DNA from 3 places in the Micromonospora sp. WMMD710 genome. Region 2 is predicted to be linked to each of the others. Evidence: riboswitches for the same ligand, from Rfam matches in the RefSeq annotation. Region 2 holds a riboswitch; each other region holds the start of a gene.
What was found. Region 2 has a riboswitch for cyclic di-AMP ahead of O7620_RS22240 (hypothetical protein). Riboswitches for the same ligand answer to the same signal wherever they lie in the genome.
Positions count from the first base shown of each region.

Region 1: it holds a riboswitch for cyclic di-AMP, as region 2 does, so the genes downstream of both, O7620_RS02150 (hypothetical protein) here and O7620_RS22240 (hypothetical protein) in region 2, are expected to answer to the same signal.
Region 3: it holds a riboswitch for cyclic di-AMP, as region 2 does, so the genes downstream of both, O7620_RS24510 (C40 family peptidase) here and O7620_RS22240 (hypothetical protein) in region 2, are expected to answer to the same signal.

Region 1 covers NZ_JARUBD010000001.1:426,488-437,465, forward strand. The annotation lists gene O7620_RS02115 (hypothetical protein) at 258-656, opposite strand; gene O7620_RS02120 (hypothetical protein) at 794-934, opposite strand; gene O7620_RS02125 (STAS domain-containing protein) at 1,294-1,656, shown strand; gene O7620_RS02130 (5'/3'-nucleotidase SurE) at 1,665-2,492, opposite strand; gene O7620_RS02135 (PfkB family carbohydrate kinase) at 2,489-3,466, opposite strand; gene O7620_RS02140 (SRPBCC family protein) at 3,639-4,106, shown strand; gene O7620_RS02145 (hypothetical protein) at 4,544-5,200, opposite strand; gene O7620_RS02150 (hypothetical protein) at 5,324-6,340, opposite strand; cyclic di-AMP (ydaO/yuaA leader) riboswitch at 6,397-6,528, opposite strand; gene O7620_RS02155 (cation diffusion facilitator family transporter) at 6,671-7,588, opposite strand; gene O7620_RS02160 (AAA family ATPase) at 7,696-9,813, opposite strand; gene O7620_RS02165 (alpha/beta hydrolase) at 9,922-10,863, opposite strand.
Region 2 covers NZ_JARUBD010000001.1:4,812,728-4,823,705, reverse strand. The annotation lists gene O7620_RS22245 (carbonic anhydrase) at 1-630, shown strand, start outside; gene O7620_RS22240 (hypothetical protein) at 688-1,707, opposite strand; cyclic di-AMP (ydaO/yuaA leader) riboswitch at 1,712-1,842, opposite strand; gene O7620_RS22235 (YibE/F family protein) at 2,009-3,379, opposite strand; gene O7620_RS22230 (copper-translocating P-type ATPase) at 3,694-5,724, shown strand; gene O7620_RS22225 (metal-sensitive transcriptional regulator) at 5,731-6,027, opposite strand; gene O7620_RS22220 (copper ion binding protein) at 6,123-6,350, shown strand; gene O7620_RS22215 (hypothetical protein) at 6,347-7,294, shown strand; gene O7620_RS22210 (heavy metal translocating P-type ATPase) at 7,307-9,553, shown strand; gene O7620_RS22205 (CsbD family protein) at 9,629-9,802, shown strand; gene O7620_RS22200 (hypothetical protein) at 10,089-10,244, opposite strand; gene O7620_RS22195 (hypothetical protein) at 10,643-10,903, shown strand; gene O7620_RS22190 (hypothetical protein) at 10,948-10,978, opposite strand, start outside.
Region 3 covers NZ_JARUBD010000001.1:5,289,572-5,296,084, reverse strand. The annotation lists gene O7620_RS24520 (C40 family peptidase) at 1-772, shown strand, start outside; gene O7620_RS24515 (peptidoglycan recognition family protein) at 828-2,810, opposite strand; cyclic di-AMP (ydaO/yuaA leader) riboswitch at 3,045-3,180, shown strand; gene O7620_RS24510 (C40 family peptidase) at 3,194-4,234, shown strand; gene dcd (dCTP deaminase) at 4,313-4,891, opposite strand; gene O7620_RS24500 (pyridoxamine 5'-phosphate oxidase family protein) at 4,991-5,548, shown strand; partial or broken gene O7620_RS24495 (zinc metalloprotease) at 5,625-6,466, opposite strand.

The sequences.
Region 1 (10,978 bases), 4.4 Mb from region 2:
CGTGGCGTGGCGTGGCGTGGCGTGGCGAGGTGGGTTGGGCTGAGGCGAGCAGGGCGAGGCGCGGTGTGGCGGGGTGGGGCGTGGCGAGGTGGGTTGGGCTGAGGCGAGCAGGGCGAGGCGGGGCGATCGGTGGGGCGGGGCGATCGGTGGGGCAGGGCGATCGGTGGGTGGGGCGATCGGCGGGGTGCGGTGGGGACGGCGACGGGCCCCGCTCGACCGGTCGAGCGGGGCCCCTCGGGTGCGGGTGGTTCGGGTGTTCAGACTGCGGGGGAGCTGGGGCGGTCGACGTCGACGAACTCCACGTCCTCGACGGCGCGGTCGTCCCGGCTGCCGGCGGCCCGGGCGGCGGAGCCGACGGCCCAGCCGACCGCCGCGCCGACGAGCGCGGCGCCGATCAGCAGGGTCCAGGGCAGTGCCGGCTGACGCCCGGCGAGCGCGTCGAAGGCCAGCGAAGCCCGACGCCGCGCCTCTTCGGCCGCCGATCCGACCAGGTCGCCGGCCCCGTCGGCGAGGTCGCCGCTGCTGCGACGGGCCGAGCGGGCGGTGTCGCGGACGCTGTCCCCCGCGGAGCTGACGGCGGAGACCAGGTGCTCCCACGCCTGGTCCGCGATCCGCTCCGGCTTGCTGCGGCGGTCCAGCAGGTTGGTTCCGAACATCGTGGTTACCTCCTCGGGTGCCGAAATCCGCCGGCCACTTCGGACTTCGGCGTCTGTTCAGCGCGTCACGGTTTCGCCTACCCCGCAGTGCCCCACCCGGCCCGGGCGCAAACCCGGCCCGGGCCGCGGGGCACGGTTCAGCGCACCGTCACCACGGCCGCGCCGCGGGCGAAGTCGTCGTCATCGTCGTCATCGTCGTCGCCGCCACCGAAACCGCAGGCCAGTACGAGGGCGAGCAGTACGCCGACGCCGGCCAACCCGGCCAGTCTCTTGATCATTGAAGGTCCTCTCCGTCACGGTGGGTGTCCCGGGTCGATGCTAGGTGGCGTCGACAACCCCGCGACCGTGCCACGTGGACGCAACGAGCGCGACACACCGGTGACACGGGGCGGAGGGCGCTGGCGGCGGGTTGTCGGGCGGTACGGAACGGGACCGCTACCCTGGTTCGGCGGCGCCGGCTCCGACCGGCCGCCGAGTGATCGAATAACGAAAATTTTGGATCTGGGAGACCAGATGTGCCCGGATCCGCGAATTGCTCATCCCGAGGGGTGGCGACCGAGGCCGTCGGAGGAATACTCTCGGTCGCGGCCCGCGTACTGATGAGGCGCCCGGGGGACGGGCGGGTGGAGGTGCTCGCGTGAGCCTGTCGATCGTGAAGTCGGTTTTGTCCGGTGGTGTGGTAGAGATCGCCCCGCGAGGTGAGATCGACGTCGACACCGCGTACGAGGTGCGCGAGGCGATCGCAGAGGTGTTGGCCAAGGGCCGCCCGCTGCGTATCGAGCTGAACATGAGGCTGGTCACCTTCATCGACTCCGTCGGCATCAGCGCCATGGTCGCCGGCTTCCAGACCGCCGAGGTCAGTGGCGTCAAGCTGGTGGTCACCGAGCCTAGCCGGTTCGTGCACCGGCAGCTCTGGGTGACGGGCCTGCTCGGCCTGTTCGGCGCACCGGAGCCCTACTTCGCCGGTGCCGCCACCCCTGAGGTGCTCCCCGGCGCCTGACCCCCCGCTCAACCCAGCTCGTCCAGGCCGGTCAGGTCGACATCGGTCGCCTCGGTCACGGCCCGGATGGCCGTCACCGAGGCGTACCCCGCTGCCAGCAACGCCACGTCCGTGCCGGGCTGCGCGGCCTGACCCGGCTCCTCCAGTGAGGTACGGACGAAGCCGTGCCCGGACTCCGCCACCGTCATCTGTACCTGGCCGAAGCTGGCCAACGTGCCGCGTCGTACCCCACGCAGGCGTTCGTGCGGCAGGTCCGGGGCATTCACGTTGAGCACGCTTTCCAGCGGCGCGGAGGTCAGCCGGGGGAGCAGGTCGAGGGCGACCCGCGCGGCGGTGCTCCAGTGCCGCTCGCTGTCGCGTACCCGGGCGGCGGCGTCCACGGCGGCGCCCCCGCTGGCGGCCGTGGCCTCGCCCGCGGTGAGGACGTCCAGTGAGACGGCCATCGCCCGGCAGCCGTTCGTGGCGGCGGTGAACGCGGCACCCACCGTGCCCGAGTGCAGCACGGCACGACCGGCGTTGGCGCCCCGGTTGATGCCGGAGAGCACCACCGACGGCGGCGGGCCGAACGCTCCGTGCAGCGCGATCAGCGTGATGAACCCGGGTGAGCCGCCAACCCCGTACGCCGGCACGCCGTCGAGATCCGGCAGCGGATGGTCGTGCACGACGACCCGCCCGTCGCGCTCCACCGCGCTCATCGCGGCGCTGGTGCCGCTAGCCTCCTCCAACGGCGCGGCGATCACCACGTCCAGCCCTCGCTGGGTCGCCGCCCGGGCCAGTGCGTGGATGCCCGGCGCGGCGATCCCGTCGTCGTTGGTGACGAGGACCCGCAGTGTCATCGCTCGACCACCCGGTCGGCCAGCTCGTCCGGGGTGGTGCGCTCCTGTGGTCGGCTGTCGGCCGGCACCAGTCGGACCCGGTCCACCAGGCCGGTGATCGAGTCCAGCCGTCCGGTGCCGAGGCCGTGCCGGGTCACGTTCAGCGCGCCGGCGGCGGCGCCGGTGCGGATGGCGGTCCGGATGTCGCCACCGCCCGCTACGACGGCGGCCACCCCGGCGGTCATCGAGTCGCCCGCGCCGCGCGGGTCGGCTGCCTCCAGTCGAGGCATCTCCACGTCGAACAGCTCCCCGTCGATGAGCGCCAGCGCCGGCCGGTCGGCGCGGCTGACCACCACGGTCTCGGCGCCGGCGGAGTGCAGGTCGTACATCGCCCGGGTCAGCTCCGGGAGGTCGTCGTTGCGGGCACGGCCGTCGCGGATCAGCTCCTCGTGGCTCACCTTGAGGAAGAAGACCCCGCTGTCCAGCACCGCGCCGAGGTGATCGCCGGAGAGGTCGACCACGACCTGGCCACCGTTGGCTCCGAGGTCGGCGGCGAAGCGCCGGTACAGGTCGGCCGGGACGAGCCACGGCTCGTTGGGTCCACTCAGGATGCTCACCGACGCCCGCAGACCCTCGCCCAGGGCCAGGTTGTACAGCTCGTCCAGCTCGTGGCGGCTCAACGGCTGCCCGGGCACGTCGGCGACCTCCTGCCGCGACCCGCCCCGGCGGTCGTGGACGTATCCGCCGCTGCCGGAATCGCGGACCACCACCTTGAGGTCCACCCCCTCGCTGACCAGCAGCGGCTCCAACACCTGGCCGATCTCGCCGCCGAGCGCGGCGCAGAGCACCACGTCGACACCCAGCGACATCACCATCCGGGCCTGCCAGACGCCCTGCCCACCGGGGTGCAGATGCAGTTCGGTGTGGTCGTTCGGCTGGTCCACGGTCACGGTCAGTTGCGGAGTGGGCGCGAAGACCATCACGTGCCCGCTCACTGGTCGGCACCGTTCATGAATCCACCCTCTCCGTCACGCCCGGTGATTCGTCACTAACCGACCCTAATGGGGCAAGTGATGGACCGCGACGCATCGGCCGGTGTCCGTCCGGGCGTTGCCAGCCCGTTCGGTGTACGGGACGATCGTGCGACCAGCGACGGCAGGAGACGGTGTGCTCAGGCGCGATACCTTCAGCTACACCGTTCAGGCCCGGTGCGCCCCCGCCGAGGCGGCCGCCCTGCTCAGCGACCTGACTCGGCAGGGTGAGCTGCATCCGCTGATCGTCAGCGTCCAACGGCTGCCACCACGCCCCGGCGCCCTGGCCAGCTACGCGATCAGCGACCGGTTGCAGGCCGGCCCGCTGCGCTTCCGGACCACCTACCAGGCCGACGTGCTGATCAACGAGGAGGACGAGATCGTCATGGTGGCCCGGCAGTGGCCGGCCACCACCGTGCGCAACCACACCCGACTGCGCGCCGAACCGGACGGACTGCTCCGGGTCGACGTGGAGATCACCCTGAGCGCGCCGGCCCCGCTGTTCCGGTACGCGTTCCGCCAGGCCCGCGCAGCCCACCTCGCCCTGGCCAGCCGCCTCGGCGCGGCCCTGGACCGCGCCGGCAACCCCCCACCCGCCACCTGACCCGCGCCCTCGCGCCCTCGCGCCTCCGCGCCCTCGCGCCTCCGCGCCCTCGCGCCTCCGCGCCCTCGCGCCTCCGCGCCCTCGCGCCTCCGCGCCCTCGCGCCTCCGCGCCCTCGCGCCTCCGCGCCCTCGCGCCTCCGCGCCCTCGCGCCTCCGCGCCCTCGCGCCTCCGCGCCCCGCGCCTCCGCGCCCTCGCGCCTCCGCGCCCCGCGCCTCCGCGCCCTCGCGCCTCCACGCCCCGCGCCCTCGCGCCTCCACGCCCCGCGCCCTCGCGCCTCCGCGCCCCGCGCCCTCGCGCCTCCGCGCCCCGCGCCCTCGCGCCTCCACGCCCCGCGCCCTCGCGCCTCCGCGCCCCGCGCGGGGCGGACCGGCGGTCCCCTGTCTCGCAAGATCGTGCTCGATCCTGGATGTAGTGGCATCCCGCGGCGCCGAGGCCACTACATCCTGGTTGTAGCGCGATCATGGGCGGCGGGGCCGGTGGGGCCGGTGGGGCCGGTGGGGCCGGTGGGGCCGGCGGGGCCGGTGGGGCCGGCAGGACCGGCAGGACCGGCGGGACCGGCAGGTGCGCGACGGCCGCGGGCGGCGTGGGCGGTGGCCGTGGGGCGGGCGAGCGCGGCAGGGGCGGCGGGGCGGGCGGGGCGGCGGCCCCACGGCTTGTACGTGGAGAGCACCGTCGCGATGATCATCAGGCTGGTCGAGACAGCGGGTGCGATCACCAGGTCGGCACGGTCCCGGGTGGGTAGTGCGGCACCCAGGTCACCGGCGTGGCGCAGGTTCGGGGTGAGCAGGAACAGGACCAGTCCGACCATCACCGTGGTGAGCACGAGTTTGACCAGTACCCAGCGGTAGCGCAGCAGACCCCACGGGGTGAGGAGGGCGCTGGCGACACCGATCAGCCAGACCAGCACGCTCAGCGGCGCGAACAGCACGGTGCCGAGCAGCGCGGTGACCGGGTAGACGGTGGCCGGGTCGGCGCCGCGCTGCACCGCCACGCCGAGGGTGAGCAGCACCAGGTCGGTGCCGAGCCAGCCGAGGGAGGTGACCAGGTGCAGGGTGAGCAGCGCCTTGCGGGCGGTGGGTGGAATTCGAGGCATACCCCGGATGCTGCCCGCCGGGCCCGGCCGGGTCGTCCGACGGCCGGCGACGTCCGGTGTACGCCCGCTGACGTACCCGTGGCCGGCACCCCCGGGTGAGGCGGGCGCCGGCCACGGGTGGGGTCAGTACACCGACAGGTGCACGTGGTTGGTGTGGTCGCTGGCCGGGTCGCCACCCGCCCCGCTGTACGACCTCCATCCGCTGCTCGGCAGCCAGATCTGCCGGTACCAGATCACGTAGAGCACGGCGAGCCGGTCGGCGTTGCGGATGAAGTACGCGGCCAGGTTGTTGCCGTACGTCTTGTCGGCGCCGGTGGCGTCACCGCCGAAGCCGCCCTTGGCCGCGGCGAAGTCGCAGGCCCGGCCCTTGGGGTGTTCGCCGGAGCCGCCGGAGCGGTGACAGGAGACGTAATGGGTGAAGCCGGCCGCCTTGGCCTGGTTGAGGGCGTGCAGGGTGCGGGGGGTGATGCAGCCGCTGGCCGGGGTGGGGTCGTTGATGCTGCACGATTCCGATGGCCAGGAGCCGTCGGAGTTGCGCGGCGCGGCCGTGGCGTTGGCGCTGGAGGTGCCCCGGTTGGAGCCGGTGTCGGCGGTGGTCTGCGGTTTGGGCGTGGTGGCCACGGTGAGAGCCCGTTCGGCCTGTTCCTTGCGCTTGGCCATCACCGCGACCTGCTTGCGCTGCTCGCGGATCTCGCCGTCCAGGGCGACCCGGGTACGGGTGGCCTCGTCCCTGGTGGTGAGCAGGTCGCGCAGCACCCGGTCCTCGTTGGCGGCGACCGCGTCCAGGGCGGCGGCCCGGTCCATGAAGCCTTCCGGGGTGTTGCTGTTGAGCAGCGCCGACATCGCGCCGAGCCGGCCGGTGCGGTAGGCCAGGCCGGCGATCTCGCCGACCTTGCCGCTGCGGACGTTCAGCTCGGCCTCGGTGGTCTTCAGCTGGGTGGTGAGCTGTTGCTGGCGCTGCAGCGAGGTGTCCAGGGCGCGCTTGGCGTCCAGGTAACCCTTGCTGGCGGCTTCCAGTTGGGCCCGGAGGGCGGGGGTGCCGCCCTCCTCGTCACCGTCGGGCGCCGCGGCGGCTCGTTGGCCGGTCGGGGGAGCGGCCGAGGCGGTGCCGGGCGGGAGTGCGATGCCGAGGGCCAGCATCGCGACGATCAGGGCCGCCAGGCGGCCGGCGGGTGGTCGTGCTGGTGCCACTACGCATGTCCTTCCGTCAGCCGCCGACCGGGTTAGCTGACGGGTTCGGGACGGAAGATCCCTACCGCTGACGCGGATGCACCCCAGGAACATGGTTCCCCGGTTCGCCCGCTCGGGCGATTAGGCGGCGGCCGCCACCGGCGCCGGGTGGGCGCCGCCTGGTGGAGGCCGGGACCGAGCCTACCGGTGCTGGTGGGGCCGCTGCAGCCGATGTGACGGACGGTGCGTACGTCGTCACGAAAAACTCGGACCAATCCGAGTGAATCTCCTGAAATGCTGTCACCACTCGACCGAACCGCAGGCACCGGGTGCGGCACCGGGTTCGATCTGCAGCGTGGCGTGCTCGATCCGGAAGTCCTCGTGCAGGGCCGTGCGCGCGGCGCTGAGCACCGTACCGACCTCGGCGCCGGGTGCCATGGTCAGGTGCGCGGAGGCCACCTCCATGCCCGAGGTGAGCGTCCAGACGTGCAGGTCGTGCACCTCGACCACGCCGGGAACCGCGGCGAGTCGGTCGTGTACGGCGGTGACCTGGAGGTGCTCCGGGGCGGCCTGCACCAGGATGCGGACGGCGGCCCGGCCGAGTCGCCAGGTGCGCGGCAGGATGAACACGCCGATGGCGACCGCGACCAGTGGGTCGGCCCACCACCAGTCGGTGACCGTGATGAGCAGTGCCGCGCCGATCACGCCGAGCGAGCCGAGGAGATCGCCGAGCACCTCCAGGTAGGCCCCCTGGAGGTTGATGCTCTCCCGGGCGCCCGCGCGGAGCAGGGCGAAGGCGGCCACGTTGGCGAGCAGGCCGAGTACGGCGACCGTGAGCATCGGGCCGGTCAGCACCTCGTGCGGATCGCCGAACCGGCCGATCGCCTCGATCACCACGTAGACCGCCACGCCGGAGAGCAGGGCGGCGTTGGCCAGCGCGGCGAGCACCTCGAGGCGGTAGAGCCCGAAGGTGCGCTGCGGGTCGCCGGTCGTCCGCCGGGTGGCGGTGATCGCGGCGAGCGCCATGCCGATGCCGAGCACGTCGGTGAACATGTGCCCGGCGTCGGAGAGCAGAGCCAGCGAGCCGGTGTGCAGGGCCGCCACGGCCTCGACCACCATCAGGGTGGCGAGCAGCCCGAACGCCGCCCAGAGCCGGCCCCGGTGCTGCTGCGCCGCGTTGGTGACCGACGCGTGGTGGTGGTCATGACCTGCGCCCACGAAATCCACCCTCCGTCGCCAGTCGGGACCCGGTCAAATGTATGCGCACATCGCTATGTATGCAAGTGTACGGTCGACGGGCGGCCGACGGTGCCCGCCAGGGCGGATCAGCCGGTCGGGTCGATGGTGGTGAGCCGCTGCGTGGCCCGGGAGAGCGCGACGTAGAGCGTCCGTACGCCGGCGCCCGGATCCGCCCGGATCTCGCTCGGAGCCACCAGCACCACCCCGTCGTACTCCATGCCCTTGGCCTCCAGGCTGGTCACCACCTGCAGGCGCGGCGCGCCGAGCGTGCCCAGCCAGCCGGCGACCTCGTCGCGGCGGGGGACCGGCGTGATCACCCCGACCGTGCCGTCCACCTCCGCCAGCAGGGCGGTGGCGGCCTCCACGACGGCGGTCTCCAACCCGGTCGCCGGCACCACCAGCTCGACCGGGTCGACCCCGGTGGAGCGGACGGCGGTCGGCAACGGCAGGTCCGGGTAGAGCCGGCGGATCTCCGCCGCCGCCACCGCGAAGATCTCCGAGGAGTTGCGGTAGTTGGTGGTGAGCGTGAAGTCGGCCCGCTTGCGCCGGCCCAGCGCCTGGTCGCGCGCACGGGTCAGCTCCTCCGGGTCACCGGTCCACGCCGTCTGCGCCGGATCGCCCACCACCGTCCAGGAGGCCAACCGGCCGCGCCGGCCGATCATGCGCCACTGCATCGGCGAGACGTCCTGCGCCTCGTCGACCACCACGTGCGCGTACTCCCGGTAGTCCTCCGGCCGCTCCCGGGCCGCCGCCCGGGCGGCCCGCTGCCGGTCCGCGGCGGTGCTCAGCTCGCGGACCCCGCCCGCGAGCTGGAACGGGTCGCGCCGGGCCCGCGCCGGCTGCGCGGGCCGGCCGAGCAGGGCGTCCAGCTCGTCCAGCAGCGCCACGTCGGCGATGGTCAGACCCGTGGAGTCCAGATCCCGGTACGCCGCGCCCAGCAGCCGGATCTCCGCGCCGGAGAGGATCCCGCCCGCGTAACGGCGCAGGCGCTCCGGCCGGGCCAGCCAACCGAGCACGTGCCGGGGGTGCAGACGTGGCCACCACGCCTTGAGGAACTCGCGGAACTCCGGCCGCTCGGCGACCTCGTCCTCGAAGGCCCGCTGCTCCGGCAGCCGGCCGATGTTCAGCCGGCGGGCCTGCGCCCAGAGCGCGGCGAACACCCCGTCGAAGCCGGCCCGGCGTACCTCGTTGCGCCGCGCGCCCCGGTGCAGCACGCGATCCCGGATCCCGTCCAGCTCGGCCCGGTCCAGTCGCAGCAGCGAACCCCGGTACAACAGTCGCAACTCGCCCGGACCGCCCGGCACCGCGTCGCGCACCGCCCGCTCCAACACCCGGCGCATCCGCAGCGAGCCCTTCACCGCCGCCACCTGCGGCGGGTCGGTACGGGTGGCGGTCATGCCGGGGAAGAGCGTCCCCAGCGAGTGCAGGGTCGCGGTGTCCTCACCGAGCGACGGCAGCACCGAGGCGATGTACTCGACGAAGACCGAGGACGGGCCGACCACCAGGATGCCGCCGCCGGCGTACCGGCTGCGGTCGGAGTACAGCAGGAAGGCCGCCCGGTGCAGGGCGACCGCGGTCTTGCCGGTGCCCGGGCCGCCGGCGACGATCGTCACCCCGGAGCTGGGCGAGCGGATCGCCTCGTCCTGCTCCCGCTGGATCGTCGCCACGATGTCGCGCATGCCCCGGCCGGTGGCCCGGGACAGGGTGGCCAGCAGCGCGCCGTCGCCGACCACCGTCATCCCCTCGGGGGCGGCGCTCGGGTCGAGCAGGTCGTCCTCGATGCGGGTGACCTGCTCGGCGCGGGACTGGATGGTGCGGCGACGCACCACGCCCAGCGGCTGGTTCGGGGTGGCCTGGTAGAAGGCGGCGGCGGCCGGCGCGCGCCAGTCGACGACCAGCGTGGTGGCGTTCTCGTCGCGGATGCCGAGCCGCCCGACGTGCAGCGTCTGACCCTCCCGCAGGTCCAGCCGGCCGAAGACCAGCCCCTCGTGCTCGGCGTCCAGGGTATGCCGCCGCTGCGCGGCGTGGAAGACCATCGCGTCGCGCTCGACGAGCGCGCCGAACGTGCCCACCCGCGCCATCCGGTAGCCGTCCCGCTCGGCCAGTACCGCCGACCGGCGCAGCTCGGCCAGCCGGGCGTACACCCGGTCGAGGTGCCGTTGCTCGACGGCGATCTCCTGCTCCAGGACGGTCTGGTCGGTCAACGCACGCTCCTTCGGGGTCGCCGGCAAGCGGCGCGAACCGCGCGGGCCAACCGCAGAAGGGTACGGCCCCCGGCCCGGCCCGCCGCGCCCGAGGTGCGCGAACGTGGCTCAGGCACCCGCGCCGGCGGTGGTCGCGCCGCCCAGTCGCGGCGGCGCCTCGGCGAGTACGCGGTGCAGGACGCCGGTCAACGCGGCGTTCACCTCGTCCGGGCGTTCCATCATCAGCATGTGACCGGCACCCGGGCAGACGGTCAGCTCGGTGGCCGGTAGGGCCGCGGCGATCGACTCGGCGCACGGCGGCGGGGTCAGCCGGTCCCGGTCGCCGACCAGGGCGGCCGCCGGCAGGTGAGCCAGCGCGGCGAGAGTGTCCAGCCGGTGCTGGGCGCCGATGGACGCGCGGAAACCGCCGATGGAGCGCAGCGAGGCGCGGGCCACCGCCGAGGTCACCAACCGGATGTCGGCCGGTTCGCAGTGGTTGCCGAAGAGCATCCACCGGATGCTGGGTTGCAGGGCGCGCAGCAGCGCCCGGGGTGCCCGCCAGGACCCGCAGCGGGCCAGCACTCCCGCGCCGGTCGTCTCGGCCAGTCGGATCAGTCGGGCGATCCGCGGCGAGAGCCCGTACACCGTGTGCGTGTGCCCCTCGGCGGTCGTCGAGACGAAGACCAGCCCGGCCGTGCGGGCGGCGAAGTGCGCGGGGTGGCGGTGCGCGTACTCCATGATCGTCATACCGCCCATCGAGTGCCCCACCAGGACGATCCGCCCGGACGGCGCCACCGTGTCAATCACCGTGGCCAGGTCGTCGCCGAGTTGGGCCAGGGTGGCTGTCGGCAGTGCCATGCAGCTGGACCGCCCGTGGCCCCGCGCGTCGTAGGTGACCACCCGCACCCCGCCGGCGGGCGCGCTGAGGGCGTCGACCTGCCGGTGCCAACTGCGGCCGTCGAGCGTCCAGCCGTGCAGCAAAATGGCCGTGACCTGGGCATCTGCCGGCCCTGCCGCCTCCACGTGCAGCCGCACACCGTCGGGCAGACCGACCTCGAACCGCTCCGGCATCGCCACCTCCCCCAGGGCCGCCCGGCACCACCAGCACCGGGATACCCGGCGGTAACACCGGCTACCCGCCATCAGACCACGTCAATCGCGCCGTGGCGAACATTCCCGACCTCGC
Region 2 (10,978 bases):
TACGCCGAGCTGGTCGCCGGCAACCGGCGTTTCGTCAGCGGCTCCCCGCGCCACCCCAACCAGGACGCCGGGCACCGGGCCGCGGTGGCCGACGGACAGCACCCGTTCGCGGTGATCGTCGGCTGCTCCGACTCACGGTTGGCCGCCGAGATCATCTTCGACCGGGGGCTGGGGGACCTGTTCGTGGTCCGCACGGCCGGGCACACGACCGGCCCGGAGGTGCTGGGCAGCGTCGAGTACGCCGTGACCGTGCTCGGCACCCCGCTGGTGGTCGTGCTGGGCCACGACTCGTGCGGCGCGGTCCAGGCGGCCCGGGAGGTCACCGCCACCGGCGTCGCACCGGCGGGGCACCTGGGCGCGGTGGTCGACGCCGTCCTGCCCAGCCTCCGTCGGGCCGCCGCCGAGGGGGTCGACGACATCGACGGCATCGTCGACATTCACATCGCGCAGACCGTCGAGACGTTGCTCGGGCAGTCGTCCGTGCTGGCCGACGAGGTGGCGCGGGGACGGTGCGCGGTAGTGGGCGTGTCGTACCGGCTGGCCGCCGGAGTGGTGCGCCCGGTCGCCGCCGTCCCGGCCGGCGTGGCGACGCTCGACGTGCCCGACGGGTCTGCGGCGGCAGCCGCCTGACGCGACGAGGGCCGCCCCGCGTGACGCGGGACGGCCCTCGACAGCGAGAGGTGCGGGTCAGAGCATCGACATGTGGACGTGGTCGGTGTGGTCCGAGTCCCCGCTGTACGACTTCCAGCCGGTTGCCGGGAACCAGATCTGCCGGTTCCAGATCACGTAGTAGATGCCGAGGCGGTCGGCGTTACGGATGAGGAATGCGGCAACGTTGTTGCCGTACATGCGGGTGTCGTCGTTGTGCCACGGGCTGAAGCCGCTCTTCTGCAACGACCAGTCGCAGGCGCGGCCCTTCGGGTGCTCCCACGGCCCGCCGGGGCGGTAGCAGCCGACGAACCGGTTGAAGCCGGCCTTCTTGACCTCCTTGTACGCGTGCAGCGTGCGCGGCGTGATGCAGCCGGAGGTGGTGGGGTCGTTCTCGCTGCAGGACTCGGACTTCCACTCACCGTCGACGGTCCGGCCGGGGCCGATCGCGGCGACCCGTGAGGTGGCGTCCACCAGACCGCCGGTGAAGCCCTGGCCGCCGACCAGGGCGAGCGCCTTGTCCGCGTCGCGCTTCTCCTTGGCCATCAGGGCGGCCTGCTTCTGCTGCTCGCGGACCTCCGCGTCGAGGGCCAGCTTGGCCTGCTCGGCGCGAAACTTCACCGCGTTGACCTCGGCGAGCTTCTTCTCGTTGACCATGTTCATCTCGTCGAGCGTGGCGACGCGCCGGACGAACGAGTCGGGGGCGTCGCTCTCCAGCAGCATCGCGATCGCGCCGATCCGACCGGTCCGGTACGACTGGGCGGCGATCTGACCGACCTGCGGGGCCAGGGCCTCCAGGTCGGCCTTCGCGCGGTCCACCTCGTGCGAGAGTTCGAGCTGTCGCTTCTTGGACTTGTCCAGCTTGGACTTGGCGGCGACGTAGTCCCGGTTGGTCTTCTCGATGACGTCGGTGAGCAGCTTGGGCTCGCCGTCCTCCTCGTGCCCGGACGGCGTGGGAGTCGTCGGGGCGGCGTGCGCGGGGAGGGGCCCGGCGAGCACGGTCAGTGCGGCGATCACGGCCACCACCGGTGTCAACCAGCGGCGTAGGGGTGCCGTCACAATGTTCCCTTCCGTCGACCGCCGACCGGGTTAGCTGACGGGTTCGGGGCGGAAGTGGCCCCTACCGCTGTCGCGGATTCACCCCACGTACCTGGGTTCCCGGCTCGCCGGTTGGCGATTGGGCGGTGGTACCGCAGGCGCCGCTTCGCGCCTTCGGCGGTGACCGGCAGCGAGGTTACCCGAGAGTCGACCGCCTGAGCTACGTCCCGATGCCGACTAAAAGCGTCATTTCGCCATGGCGTTGAGTGACCAGTGATGCGGTTCTCAGGCCGGATGCCCGATCTGGTCACGCTGAGGAGTGTCACCATGCCGTATCCGTGCTCCTGTTCGGCTCTGGCCACCGGTCGGTGGCGGTGGGCGGGGGTGTGGGCCCCGTCGGGTCCGGTCCGTCCGGTGGACCCGTGCGGGGGGAGCTCAGGGCGGCCAGCGCTTCCGCCCGGTCCGGCCGGGGCCGCCCGGCGGGGGCGTCGTCGGCCGGCGCGGCAGCCGACCGGCCGGCGGCGGTCACCACCGCGGCGAGCCCGGTGGTCAGCGGTACGGCGGCGATCAGGCCGAGGGTGGCGACCGCGCTGCGGACGATCTCCTGCGCGAGGAACTCGCTGGTGAGGATCTGGCCGAGGGGGCGCGTGTCGGCGGTGAGCAGGAGCAGCAGGGGCAGCGAGGCGCCCGCGTACGCCAGCACGATGGTGTTGACCGTGGAGGCGATGTGGGCCCGGCCGACCCGGGTGGCCGCCCGGTAGAGCTGCAACCGGGTCAGGCCGGGGTTGGCGTTCGCCAGCTCGGTGACGGTGGCCGCCTGGGTGACCGTCACGTCGTCGAGCACCCCGAGCGAACCGATGATGATCCCGGCGAGGAGCAGGCCGTGCAGGTCCACGTCGGCCTGGAACATCGACAGCGTGGTGGCGTCCTCGCTGCCGAAGCCGGTCAGGTGGGTGGCGGCGGTGGCGATGGTGGCCAGCACGCCGGTGAGCACCAGGCTGCCCAGGGTGCCGAGCACGGCGACCGAGGTCTGCGCGGTCACCCCGTGCGTCAGGTAGAGCACCACGAACATGATCAGCGCGGCGCCGACGACCGCCACGAGCAGCGGTGACCGACCGGCCGCGATGCCCGGCAGCACGAAGGTGAGCAGGATGGCGAAGCTCGCGGCCAGCCCGGCGAGCGCGGCCAGGCCACGCCACCGGCCGAACGCCACGATCGCGGCGGCGAAGACCACCGCGAGCCACACCAGCGGCGTGCCGCGCTGGTGTTCGGCGATGTTCCAGCTGCTGGCGCTGGGATCGGCCGGGTCGTTCAGCTCGACCAGGATGACCTCGTCGCCGACGTCGACCCGGGGCGCCCCCGGGCCGTCCGGTACCGGAGTCTGGACCTGCTGCCCGGCACTCGGCCCGTTCTGCACCCGGACGTCCACGGTGCCGCACGGCCCGTCGCCGGCGTCCGGTGTGCCCTCCGGGGTCTGCGGCGTGGGCGGGCACGGCTCGGTCACCACACGGGTCACGGTGCCCTGGTAGCGCGGGACGTCCGCGCCGCCGCCGGTCTCCGGCGTGCCGTCGCGGGGCCAGAGCACCAGCGCCGCGACCACCGTGGCGACGAACAGGGGTACCACCGTCGCGACGAGGATCCGTCGTACCCGGGGCGGGGCGGACGGAGCGGAACGGGTGTGGTCGGAACCCAATGCGAGACTCCCAACGAATCCGGTGCGGGGTACGTGCCGACGGGCCGGTCGGTTCACCGCCGCCGCGGTATTGCGGCGGCGGGCGCGACGGATCGCTGGATGACGACCGTTTGGTCACACACCGTGAACGAGGGGTCGGCTCGGCCGGGGGCGCCGCCGCGTCGAGGCGGTGTCGGCGCCGGACTGCGCGGCGGGATCCGGAGGGCCATCGCCGGAAATGCTAACCAGCCCGGGCGCGGGACGCAGGTCGTGGCGGAGTGTCGGGGGTTGTCGAACAGCCCGCGGGGCGGCGTGCGGGGCTGGATGGTGGAGTCATGCGCGCTGAGTCACCGCAGGACCGGCATCGTGGCGGGCACGACAAGCACGCCGGTCACGATCCGGCGATGTTCCGTCGCCGGTTCTGGGTCTGTCTGGTGCTCACCGTGCCGGTGGTGTTGACCAGTCACCTCGTGGCGGACCGGCTCGGCCTGCGCGGGGATGTTCCGGGGCGTTCCTGGGTGGGGCCGGTGCTCGGCTCGGTGGTGTTCTGGTGGGGTGGCTGGCCGTTCCTGGTCGGTGCGGTCCGGGAGGTCCGGGACCGGGCGCCGGGCATGATGCTGCTGATCGCGATGGCGATCACCGTCGCGTACACCGCGTCGCTGGCCACCAGCGTGGGTGCCTTCGACCTGGACTTCTGGTGGGAGCTGGCGGCGTTGGTCACCATCATGCTGCTCGGGCACTGGCAGGAGATGAAGGCCATCGGACAGGCTCGGGGCGCGCTCGCGGCGCTGGCCGCGCTGCTGCCCGACGACGCCGAGCGGGTGACCGCCGACGGGCGGGTCGAGGCCGTGTCCGTCGGCGAGCTGCGGGTCGGCGATGTGGTGCTGGTCCGCCCGGGCGGTCGGGTGCCGGCCGACGGGGGCATCGTCGACGGCGGCGCGGAGCTGGACGAATCAATGATCACCGGCGAGTCGCGGCCGGTTGCCCGCGCGGTCGGCGACCGGGTGGTGGCGGGCACCGTCGCCACCGACTCGGCGATCCGGGTACGTGTCGAGGCGCTGGGTGCCCAGACGGCCCTCGCCGGCATCCAGCGCATGGTCGCCCAGGCGCAGCGTTCCGGCGGTCGTGCCCAACTGCTGGCCGACCGGTTCGCCGCCGCGTTGTTCTACGTGGCCACCGGCACCGCCGTGCTGACCGTGCTGGTGTGGACGGCGCTCGGCCAGCCCGACGAGGCGGTGGTGCGCGCGGTCACCGTCCTGGTGATCGCCTGCCCGCACGCGCTCGGCCTGGCCATTCCGCTCGTCGTCGCGCTCTCCACCGCGCTTGCCGCGCGATCCGGGATCCTGGTGAAGGACCGGTTGGCGCTGGAGCGGATGCGGACCGTGGGCGCGGTGCTCTTCGACAAGACCGGCACCCTGACCCGGGGCGAGCACGCCGTCACCGACGTGCTGGCCGCGGCGGGTGTCGACCGGGACGAGGCGCTGCGGCTCGCTGCCGGGGTGGAGTCGGACAGCGAGCACCCGTTGGCCCGGGCGATCGTCGCGGCGGCGGGGCCCGCCGGTCCGGCTCGGGCGGCCGGGTTCCGGTCGCTGCCGGGCCGCGGGGTGCAGGCAACCGTCGACGGTACGCGGTACGCGGTGGGTGGGCCGGCGCTGCTCCGCGAGCTGGGGGTGTCCCTCCCGGCCGATCTGGAGGCGGCGATCGGGCACTGGTCGGCGCGCGGTGCGGCGGTGCTGCACCTGGTGCGGCTGCCGGACACCGTGCTCGGCGCGTTCGCGTTGGCCGACGAGGTGCGTCCGGAGGCGCGGCGGGCCGTCGACGAGTTGCGTGCCGAGGGTGTCCGGACCATCGCCATGATCACCGGAGACGCGCGGCCGGTGGCCGAGGCGGTCGCTGCCGAACTCGGGTTCCGTCCCGGCGTCGACGAGGTCTTCGCCGAGGTGCTGCCCGCCGACAAGGACGGCCGGGTGGCCGAACTCCGGCGCCGGGGCCTGACCGTGGCGATGGTCGGCGACGGGGTGAACGACGCGCCCGCCCTGGCCCGCGCGGATGTGGGCATCGCGATCGGTGCGGGCACCGACGTGGCGATCGAGTCGGCCGGGGTGGTGCTCGCCTCGTCGGACCCGCGCGGGGTGGCTGCCGTGGTGCGGCTGTCCCGGGCGTCGTACCGGAAGATGCGGCAGAACCTGGCCTGGGCGGCGGGCTACAACGCGGTGGCGCTGCCGTTGGCGGCCGGGGTGCTGGCCTGGGCCGGGGTGGCGTTGAGCCCGGCGCTGGCCGCGGTGCTGATGTCCGCGTCCACCGTCGTGGTCGCGCTCAACGCCCAGTTGCTGCGGCGGGTGCGGCTCGACCCGGAGCGGGACTGAGGGGCGTCAGCCGCGCTTCATCAGCCGGCCGACCGCGGCCATCATCTCGGTGGCCATCTCGTCGGCGCGGCCCTCGGCGGCGCCCTCGTGCATGCAGTGCCGGGCGTGCCCGTCGAGCAGCCCCAGCGCCACCTTGTCCAGGGCGGCCTGGATCGCGGAGATCTGGGTGAGCACGTCGATGCAGTAGCGGTCGTCGTCGACCATCTTCTCGATCCCCCGGACCTGCCCCTCGACGCGGCGGAGCCGCGCGAGCAGCTGGTCCTTGCTGGCGGTGTACCCGCGGATCGGGGTGGGTGCGGTCATGGCGACCAGGATAGCCTACCCCTGGGGGGTATGGTACGGTCCTTCGTGCGATACCCCCACCGGGTACCGGTAAGCGAGGCGGAGGAGACGGTCCGATGGTCAACACGACGTACCAGGTGCAGGGCATGACCTGTGGGCACTGCGTCAGCGCGGTGAGCGCCGAGGTGGGCGCCCTCGCGGGTGTGCGCGACGTCCAGGTCGATCTCGCCAGCGGCCGGGTCACCGTGAGCAGCGACCAGCCGCTGGACGTGGCGAGCGTCCGGGCCGCCGTCGACGAGGCCGGCTACGACCTCGTGGACGGGTCGTCGGAAGTCCCGGCGTGAGCACGGTGACCCGACTGGGCGGGTTCGCCCTCGCTCTCGTTGCGGTCTTCGGCACGGCGTACGAGGTTGGCCAGGTGGTCGACCCCGAGGTGCCCGCCGTGGAGAGTCGGCACGACGGCGGCGCCACCTCGGCGGGGGGCCACGACGAGACGGCCGACCGGCTCCCCGGCGGCCTGCTCGTCTCCGACCGGGGCTACACCCTCGCCCCGGTCGGCGCCCCGGCCGGCGAGTTCGCCTTCCGGATCGACGGCCCGGACGGCCGCCCGGTCACCCGGTACGACGTGGCGCACGACAAGCGGATGCACCTGATCGTGGCCCGGCGGGACCTCTCCGGTTTCCGCCACGTCCACCCCGACCTCGGCCCGGACGGCACCTGGCGGGTCGCCACCCCGCTGGCCGGCCCCGGCCAGTGGCGTGCCTTCGCCGACTTCGCCCCGACCCGGGGTGAGCCGCTGACCCTCGGTGTCGACGTGACCGTCCCCGGGGAGCTGACCGAGCGGCCGCTGCCCGCACCGGCGACCAGCACCACCGTCGACGGTTACACGGTCACCCTGACCGGCGCGCCGCAGCCCGGCCGCACCTCGTCGCTCACCCTGACCGTCAGCCGTGCCGGGCAGCCGGTCACCGACCTGGAGCCCTACCTGGGCGCGTACGGCCACCTGGTGGCGCTGCGCCGGGGTGACCTCGCGTACCTGCACGTGCACCCGGACGGGACACCCGGCGACGGCCGGACCCGTCCCGGCCCGAACGTCACCTTCCTCGCCGAGGTGCCGTCGACCGGCAGCTACCGGCTCTACCTCGACTTCCGGCACGGCGGGGCGGTGCACACCGCCGAGTTCACCGTCGTCGCCGGCACCGCCCCGACCGGGGGCGACCCCGGCGCGAGCGGACCCGCGCCGACCGGAGGCGCCGAGCACGGCACCCCCGGGCACGGGCACAACTGACGGGACCAGACGATGACCACCACCAGCAGACCCCTGCCCGAGGCGCCGAACCGGATCGAGCTGGCGATCGGGGGGATGACCTGCGCCGCCTGCGCCGCCCGGATCGAGAAGAAGCTGAACCGGATGGACGGGGTGAGCGCCACCGTCAACTACGCCACCGAGAAGGCCACCGTCCGCTACGCCGACGGCGTCACGCCCGACGACCTGATCGACACCGTCCAGAAGACCGGCTACTCGGCGGCGTTGCCGGCCCCGCCGACCGCAGAGCAGCCGGTGGACCCGCTGCGCGGCCCGCGTACCCGGCTGTGGGTGTCGGTGGCGCTCAGCGTGCCCGTGGTCCTGCTGGCCATGGTCCCGGCCTGGCAGTTCGACTACTGGCAGTGGCTGTCGCTGACCCTCGCCGCCCCGGTGGTGGTCTGGGGTGGCCTGCCGTTCCACCGGGCCGCCTGGACCAACCTGCGCCACGGCGCGGCGACCATGGACACGCTGGTCTCGCTCGGCACCCTGGCCGCGTTCGGCTGGTCGCTGTGGGCGCTCTTCCTCGGCGACGCCGGTCTGCCCGGCATGACACACCCGTTCCGCCTCGACATCACCCGCACCGACGGCGCCGGCACCATCTACCTGGAGGCGGCCGCCGGGGTGACGGTGTTCATCCTGGCCGGCCGCTACTTCGAGGCGCGGTCCAAGCGCACCGCCGGCGCGGCCCTGCGCGCCCTCCTCGAACTCGGCGCCAGGGACGTGGCGGTGCTGCGCGACGGCGTGGGGACCCGGATACCGGTGGACCGGCTCGCCGTGGGCGACCGGTTCGTGGTCCGGCCCGGGGAGAAGATCGCCACCGACGGGGTGGTCGACGAGGGCACGTCGGCCGTCGACGCCAGCATGCTGACGGGCGAGTCGGTGCCGGTCGAGGTCGGTCCCGGTGACGGCGTGGTCGGTGCCACGATCAACGCGGGTGGCCGGCTGGTCGTCACCGCCACCCGGGTCGGCGGCGACACCCAGCTCGCCCGGATGGCCGACCTGGTCGAGCAGGCGCAGAGCGGCAAGGCGGCGGTGCAGAGGCTGGCCGACCGGATCTCCGGGGTCTTCGTGCCGATCGTCATCACCCTCGCCGTCGGCACGCTCGGCTGGTGGTTCGGCACCGGTGCCGGCCCGACCGCCGCGTTCACCGCCGCCGTGGCCGTGCTGATCATCGCCTGCCCGTGCGCGCTCGGCCTGGCCACCCCGACCGCGTTGCTGGTCGGCACCGGGCGGGGCGCCCAGCTCGGCGTACTGATCAAGGGGCCGGAGGTGCTGGAGTCGACCCGGCGGGTGGACACCGTGGTGCTGGACAAGACCGGCACCGTGACGACCGGCCGGATGACCCTGGTGGACGCGGTGCCGGCGAGCGGGGAGGACCGCGGCGAGCTGCTCCGGTTGGCCGGGGCGGTGGAGGCCGCCTCCGAGCACCCGATCGCCCGTGCGGTCGCCGCGGGCGCCGCCGAGGCCGGCACGCTGCCTCCGGTCACCGGCTTCGCCAACCTCGAGGGGCTGGGCGTGACCGGCACCGTCGACGGGCGGGTCGTGCTGGTCGGTCGGCCCCGGCTGCTGCGCGAGCGGGGACTCGACGTACCGCCGGAGGTCGAGTGGGCCGTCAGCGACGCGGAGGCCGCCGGCCGGACGGCGATCCTCGCCGGTTGGGACGGGCGGGCCCGAGGGGTCCTCGCGGTCGCCGACGTGGTCCGGCCGACCAGCCGGGCGGCCGTTGCGCGGTTGCGCGCGCTGGGGCTCACCCCGATCCTGCTGACCGGGGACAACGCCACCGTGGCCCGCGCGGTCGCCGCCGAGGTGGGCGTGGACGAGGTGATCGCCGAGGTGCTGCCCGCCGGCAAGGTCGACGTCGTGCAGCGGCTCCAGGCCGAGGGGCGGTCGGTGGCGATGGTCGGTGACGGGGTCAACGACGCCCCGGCGCTGGCCCAGGCCGACCTGGGTCTGGCCATGGGCACCGGCACCGACGTGGCGATCGAGGCGTCCGACCTCACGCTCGTCCGAGGCGACCTGGACGCGGCGGTGGACGCGATCCGACTGTCCCGGCGCACGCTCGGCATCATCCGGGGCAACCTCTTCTGGGCGTTCGGCTACAACGTGGCGGCCCTGCCGTTGGCCGCCGCCGGGCTGCTCAGCCCGATGATCGCCGGCGCCACCATGGCGTTGTCCTCGGTCTTCGTGGTGGCTAACAGCCTGCGCCTGCGCCGGTTCCGCCCGGCTGCTGGTGATCTGTGACGGCGGTAATGGTTGGAGTGGTGACGGCGGGGGTACCTCTGGGGTCGTAGAGACGCTTGCAATTGGAGGTTGGCAATGGGTATCGACGACAAGATCAACAACGCCACCGAGGACGCGACCGGCAAGCTGAAGGAAGGCGCCGGTCGGGCCACCGACAACGAGCAGCTCGAGGCCGAGGGCCGCGCTGACCAGTCCATCGCCAAGCTCAAGCAGGCCGGCGAGAAGATCAAGGACGCCTTCAAGAGCTGACGTACGACGTAACCCGCACGCCGGGCCGGTGATCATTTACCGGCCCGGCGTCGCGCTGACCAGCCGGTCCGAATCAGTGAAGCCGGCATCCGACCCCCTGGCGACATCTTCTCCGGGTCAGTGTCGCCCGCCTTGATGAAGTTGTGGGCGAACGGCTGGCAGGGAGGTGCTTTTAACAACCCCCACTGCCGCTCGCGCTAGCGCCGGCTCCGGGGAGGCCGCTTACGCAGCACGACCGCAATCGCGCCGATCGCGGCCAGGGCAATTCCGCTGATGGCAGGAATCGCTACCGGGCGACGTCGCCCATCTCCTCGGCGCTGCTCAAGACGATGCAGAGCAGCGCCCCGATGGACAGCGCCGTCACCAGCAACAACCCCGCGATCAGGGCGTTCTCCGTGCTGCCAGGTCCCCCGGGCTGGTGCGGCCCGGTACCCGTGGTCACTGGGTCTCGTTCTCCCTCATAGATGGTTCTTGCCTCGGACATGAGCGGACGTGACCGTTCAAGGCGGCCCCGGGGAGTGCCATCCCCGGGAGCCGGCCGCCTTGACCTGGCGAGCCAGGCCGGCTACTTCCGTTGGAGCAATCTAGCTTTCGCACCGGACAGCGACCCCACCACTGAGCGTTCGGCGGCCCGTCTCGCGCGCTCGGTTGGACTGTAACGGCACCTCCCTCCACTACCGACTCGCCCGCGCGTGCGCCAGGGCGTCGCAGCTAGAGGGCAAATGCACATCAGTGCGACAACTTGCGGGGTGTCGCTGTGGATAAGTATGTGGACGCTGTCTGACGGATCGCCGTTTTCGCCGTCGGTGCTCCGCGCAGGTGTGCCAGACGTGCTCCGAGATGAACTACCGGGGGCTGGCCGCCAACTACCTGTCCGGCGCAGAGCAGCGGGACGACGAATCGGGGGTCAAGCTGAATGCCAACGACCTCCGCCAGTGCGGCGCGGCGTACGCGATGCTGGCCGTTGCGCAGGAGTTGAACCGACTCCGCGACGCCGTGAAGGACGTAGCCGACAAGCTCGATGGCCCGGGTGCCTCCGACGCCGGCACGAGCCTCTACTACATCTCCGACTGGCTCAAGGGTGTGGTGGAGAAGCAGTAAGCGGTACGGCAGACGGCCCGGACCTTGGCAGGGTCCGGGCCGTCTCAGCTTTCGTCACGCGCTTGGTGCGGCCGG
Region 3 (6,513 bases), 470 kb from region 2:
GCTGCAGGTCAACCGCAAGAAATCGGCGGACCTGCAGAAGAAGATCGAGCCGCTGGCACTGCAGAGCGAGTTGGCCCTCACCCGGGTCGGTGACCTCGCCTCCCGCTACTACATGTCGGGTCCGTCGCAGGACATCGGCGCGCTGCTGGTCAGCGCCAAGCCGGACACCCTCACCGAGCAGCTCACCGTTCTGGACCGGCTTGCCGCGCAGGAGCGCAAGGAGGTCGCGGGTGTGCTCGCCGTGCGAGCCAAGTACGACGGCGAGAAGCAGAAGCTGGACGCGCTGATCGCCACCCAGACCAAGCAGCAGAACGAGTTGGCCGCCAAGAAGAAGCAGATCGACGCCGAGATCAAGAAGCTCGAGGCGTCCCTGCCGAAGACCACGATCAAGACCGCCGGTTGCCCGACCATCAACGGTGTCGCCAGCACCGCCGCCCAGAAGGCGATCAAGACCGCCTGCCAGCAGGTCGGCGACCCGTACGTCTGGGGTGCCGTCGGCCCGAACGCATTCGACTGCTCGGGTCTGACCCAGTACGCCTACAAGTCGGCCGGGATCTACCTCACCCACTACACCGGCGCCCAGTGGAACGAGGGTAAGGCCGTCTCTCGGGCCGACGCTCGCCCCGGTGACCTGGTCTTCTTCTACGGCGACCTGCGCCACGTCGGCCTGTACCTGGGCAACAACCTGATGGTGCACGCGCCCCGCGCCGGAAGACCGGTGACGGTGGCTAGCCTCACCATGCCGGTCGCCGGTTTCCGCAGACCCGGCTGATCCGCCCAGGCACGACGACGGCCCCCGGTCACCGACCGGGGGCCGTCGCGGTTTCTCAGCGGGGTGCGCCCGCCGGGCACGGCAGGAGCTGCACGTCGGCCAGGTTGACGTACATGATGCGGTGGCCGAACTGGATCTGCGCGTACCGGTTCTCGCCGCGGATCACCGTCCAGTCGCCGGGCGAGGACCCGTCGAACGTGCTGGCCCGGTAGTACTCGCCGGCCAGTACCGCGCCGACGGCGTACCGCTGCCCGGCGGCGAGGGTGTACTGAAGTGGGGAGATCGTCTGGTAGGGCACGCCGGCCGGGTAGGCCGCCTGCTCCGGGTACGCCCGCCCGTACACGGGGATGGTGGCCCGTCCGGGCTTCGGGGTGGCCACCACGCCCACGGTCCACCTGGCCGTCGGCGCGGACGCCGGGTTGTGGAACCAGGCGCGTTGTCCGAGGTACCAGATGGCCGTCCAGTCCCCCTGCCGGCCGGCCAACGCGTACGTCTGGCCGGCGGAGGCCCGGGCGCCGTGATCCGACACCTCCATGGTGTTCGGGGTGCCGTCCGGGCGTAGTGCGATGTCGTTGACCAGGGGCGCGTCGGCGGACGGCGCGGTGTGCAGCACCACCGACGAGGAGCCGCGCGGCGCGCACGGCACGCCGGGGGTGACGCATCCCGTGAACACCGGTTGGTTGGTGGCGGGGTCCGGGTCGATCCGGACCAGCCCGGTGGCCGGGGTGCCGGTGTCCAGTCGCGGCGCGTGCAGCAGGTCGAAGTAGTGCGACCAGTCCCAGTAGGGCCCCGGGTCCCAGTGCATCCCGCGAACGGTCGACGCGATGGTGCCGGGCACGTTGTCGTGGCCGATGATGTGCTGGCGGTCCAGCGGGATGCCGAGCCGCAGCGCGAGGTGCCGGACGAGTTTCGCCGAGGTCCGGTACATCGCCTCGGTGTACCAGGTGCCCTGCGCGGCGAAGCCCTCGTGTTCCAGGCCGATCGACTTGGCGTTGACGTACCAGTTGCCGGCGTGCCAGCCGACGTCCTTGGTCTTCACGTGCTGGGCGATGTGCCCGTCCACCGAGCGCAGTGAGTAGTGCCAGCTCACGTAGGTCGGGTCCTGAACGAGTTTCAGGGTGGTCGCCCAGCTCGCCTCGGTGTCGTGGATGACGATGTACTCGATCTTCTGCCGGGCGGGCCGGTCGGAGAGGTCGTGGTTGCCGTAGTCCCCGTCGCCGAACGCCTCGTAGGGCGCCGGGATCCATTCGCAGGAGACGGTGCGGGGGCATTCCAGCCCGTCCGGTCGGGCCAGCCGGCGCAGGCCCAGCCGGTCCAGCCAGGAACGCTCCGGCTGTACCGCGCGGGCCGGCAGGGTGATCCGTTGGCCGTCGTCGGTCACCCGGGACTCGCCGGCGCCGATCGTCGTGAAGACCTCGTCGGCGAAGGCCGCCGCCGCGTCGGCGCTGTCCGCGCCGGCGTAGCGGGCCACCGCGCCGTACCAGGTGGCCGGGTCGGTGCCGGCGCCCACCGGGGCACCTAGCTCCTTCTGGTACGCGGCCAGCAGCGCCGCCCCGCCCCGGATGTTGACGTCGGGGTCGGTGCGCAGCGACTCCGGCGCCGCGCCGGTCAGGGTGGCGGCGGTGTCCACGGTCTGCAACGCGGTGCCGGGTGGTGCGGGGTCCGCGGCCTGCGGGGGCGCGGGTGCCAGCGCCGGACGGGAGTCGTCGCCGCGCGGGTCCTCGGTGCCGGCGTCGTGGTGACCGCGCCCGGGCAGGGCGGCCACGTGGCGGGCGTCGGTCAGGTGCATCGGGCCGTAGCCGCCGCTGGTGCTCGGTGTGCCGGCGTTGCTGTCCCAGCGCGACTCCAGGTAGGAGACGCCGAGCAGCACGTCGATCGGTACGCCGTACTCCGCTGCCGCGGCGGCGTACCGCTGTTGACGGTCGACGGTGGGTGCGGCGGCGGCCGCGCCGGCGGGTAGCGGTACCCCGGTCGCGGCGGCGACCACGGCGGCGGCGAGCAGGGCGCGCCGGCCGGCGGACAGGGTTGGACGGTGCATCGAACCCCCTAGATTCCACGGACAAAGGTGAGGTCACCTTCGCGCCGCCCGGGAGTCCGCGTCAATACCTTTCCATGTATCGACGCGTTCGGAAGGAAATCTTCGCCTATCGCCGGCGACCCTCTCCGATCGGTACGGAGTGTCACGGCCGCACGGGTTGCGGATCGGTAACGGGCGTCTCTACGCTGGTCATTCGTCGGCCCGATAGCAGGTCCGCCCACCCCGGGCGGTGACGGACCGACACCGCCGAGTCGTTTCCGAACGAACCGGGGACCCAGGTTCCTCGGGGTGAATCCGCAGCCACTGCGGTAGGGCGCCGACTTCCCGCCCGAACCCGTCAGCTAACCCGGTAGGCGGTCAGGAAGAAGGAGAACGGAACCCCGGTGGCACTCCATGCCCCGCGGCCGCCGTCCGAGCGGCCGGCAGCAGCCGGCCCGACAACGATCGTGCCGCGCCCACGCTGGTCCCGCTTCACCAACGCTCTCGCCGCACTGGTCGGCGTCGCCGTCGTCCTGACGGGCAGCGCCACGGCGGCCCACGCCGACCCGTCCGTCGCCGAGATCGAGCGCCAGATCGACGCCGACTGGAACAAACTCGAACCCATCATCGAACGGCACAACGCCACCCGGGCCGACCTCGCCGTCAAGCGCAAGCAGGCCGACGCCCTGGCCGCCCGGATCGCTCCCCTGGAGCGTCAGGTCGACGCCGCGATGGACAAGGTCAGCGCCCTGGCCGTGCGTGCGTACAAGGGCGAGAACGTCTCCACCGTCAACGCGGTGCTCGGCAGCCGGTCGCCGAGCGAGGTGGTCGGGCAGCTCGAGATGCTCGACCGGTTCGCGCACAACCAGCAGCAGGACGTCCGCCAGGTGGCCGACCTGCGTGACGAACTGGCCGCGCAGAAGGCGCCGCTGGACGAGATGGTGACCCAACTGGGCCGTACCGAGGCGCAGTTGGCGGCGAAGAAGAAGCAGATCAACGAGGAGATCGACCGCCTGCAGAAGCTGCGCCTCAAGGTGTACGGCAACGGTGGCGGCGGCCCGCTGCGTCCCGCGCCCTGCCCGGCCAGCTATCCCGGAGGTGCCGCGGGCACGGCGGTCAAGTTCGCCTGCGCCCAGATCGGTAAGCCCTACGTGTGGGGTGCCGAGGGTCCGAACTCGTACGACTGCTCCGGGCTGATGCTGGCCGCCTGGGCCAAGGCCGGGGTGTCGCTGCCGCACAACGCCGCCGCGCAGAGCCGGGTGACCAAGAACGTCAGCAAGGGCGACCTGCTCCCCGGTGACCTGGTCTTCTACTACAGCGACATCCACCACGTCGGCATGTACGTCGGCAATGGCTGGGTGGTGCACGCCCCCCAGGCCGGTCAGCCCGTCAAGATGAAGAAGGTCGGCGACGGCCCGATCCACAGCTACGGCCGCCCAGGCTGACCCAGCCCGGACGCCCGAGGGCCCGCCGCGATCCGTTCGCGGCGGGCCCTCGGCGTCTGCCCGGTCGTGCGTCGCGGGTCAGCGGGTCGGCCAGGTACGCCAGTGCTGCCAGGCGCGGCTGGGCGTCGGCCCCCGCTGCCCCTGGTAGCGCGAGCCGTACACCACCGAGCCGTACGGGTGCTCGGCCGGCGAGGAGAGCCGGAAGATGCACAGCTGGCCGATCTTCATGCCCGGCCAGAGCGTGATCGGCAGGTTCGCCACGTTGGACAGCTCCAGCGTCACGTGCCCGGAGAAGCCCGGGTCGATGAAGCCGGCGGTGGAGTGGGTGAGCAGACCGAGTCGGCCCAGTGAGCTCTTCCCCTCGAGCCGGCCGGCGAGCTGGTCGCCCAGCGAGATGACCTCGAGCGTCGAGGCGAGCACGAACTCCCCCGGGTGCAGGACGAACGGTTCGCCGTCGGGCACCTCGACCACCGAGGTCAGGTCGTCCTGCTGCATCGCCGGGTCGATGTGGGTGTAGAGGTGGTTGTTGAAGACCCGGAACAGCCGGTCGAGTCGTACGTCAATGCTGGACGGTTGGACCAGCATGGGCTCGAAGGGCTCCAGGCCCAGCGTGCCGGCCTTGATCTCGGAGACCAGGTCGCGGTCGGAGAGCAGCATCGGACCACCATAGCGGCGTCTCGCGCGGCGCCCGGATTCGGTGCCGGTGACCAGCGCGTCGAGGTCGCTGCTCGTACATTTGTTCGATAGAATGCCCGCATGGCTTCCTGGTCCGAATTCGCCGCCGACGAGCCCCGCCTCGCCGACGGGATCCGCGTTCTCCTGCAGCAGTACGGGCCGGGCTTCGGCTACCTGGCCACGGTCCGCGCCGACGGCGGGCCCCGGGTCCACCCGGTCTCCCCGGTCATCACCGACGAGGGTCTGTTCTGCTTCGTCATCGACTCTCCGAAGCGCCGTGACCTCGAACGCGACGGCCGCTACGCGTTGCACTCGTTCCCGCCGGAGGAGAGCGACGACGAGGCGTACGTGGCGGGTCGCGCCCGTCCGGTGACCGATCCGGCCCAGTTGGCCCGGCTGGCGCAGGGTGCCCGAGCCGAGCCGCACGCCGACTGGCGGTTGTTCGAGTTCACCGTCGACGTGGCGATGCTGACCCGCCGCGAGCAGCACATCGCCGGCGTCCCGGGGGTGCCGCCGGGGCGGCCGGCCGTCCGGGTGTGGCTCGACCCGCAGGCTCCGCCGGCGCCGGTCGCGCCGGCCGCCGTACCGCAGACGCGCCCGACCCGTCTCAGCCGTGACGTTCAGTGCACGGCCGCCTGACCGCGGCCCGGTCCTGGGGAAAAGCCGGTGCCGGCTCCGTCGTGACGGAGCCGGCACCGGCTTGTACGCGGGAAAGCTACGCCGCGCGGTACGCGTTCCAGGCGGTCAGCATGCGGCTGGCCTGGCCCGGCGTGAACTGGTACATGCACGAGTCGTAGGTGTAGTCCATGAAGTTGGTGATCGGGTCCAGCCCGGTCGCCGAGCAGGTGTCGCGCCCGGTCGGGCACTGGTACGCGGGCGACGCCTCCGCCGGGGTGTCGCTGACGCTGTCACCCGAGCCGCCGCAGCCACCCTGGAAGGTGTGGTAGAGGTTCAGCCAGTGGCCGACCTCGTGGGTGCCGGTGTCGCCCTGGTTGTAGTTGGTGGCGGTGCCGCCCGGCAGCGACTCGTTAAGCGCGACCACGCCGTCGGTGCTGGCGAGCTTCCGCTGCGGGAAGGTCGCCCAACCCAGCAGGTCGTCGCTCAGTTCACCCAGGTAGATATTGAGCGTGTTCTTGCCGCCGACCCGCAGTGCGGACTTCATCGACCGCTCATCGAGTCAGGGATGTTGCCGCCGGCCCGGGTGCTGTTCTCCTGGATCACGTGCACCACCACCGGGATGGTGACCGTGGCCAGGGCCGTCGCGCCGGCGCCGGTGCGGAAGTTGGCGCGCTCGCGCAGCGCCGCCGCGAGGTCGGCGTCCCGCTCACGGACCTGCTTCGCGGTCAGCTCGTTCGGGTCGTGCCGGGCCGCGGCGCCCGGCTTGACCCGGGCGTTGGTGTGACTGTCGGCTGGCTCCGCGCAGGCGCCACCGGGCGCTGCGGAGACGGCCGAGGCAGCCGGAACGACGCCCACGGCAGCGGTGCTGAGCAGCAACGCGAGGGTCGTCGACGCGACACCGGCGGCACGCCGGGTCAGCAGGTTGGGACGGAGTCCCATGGGCCCACCTCTTTCTGGCGGCGCGGCAGGGGGTGTGTCACGCCGTG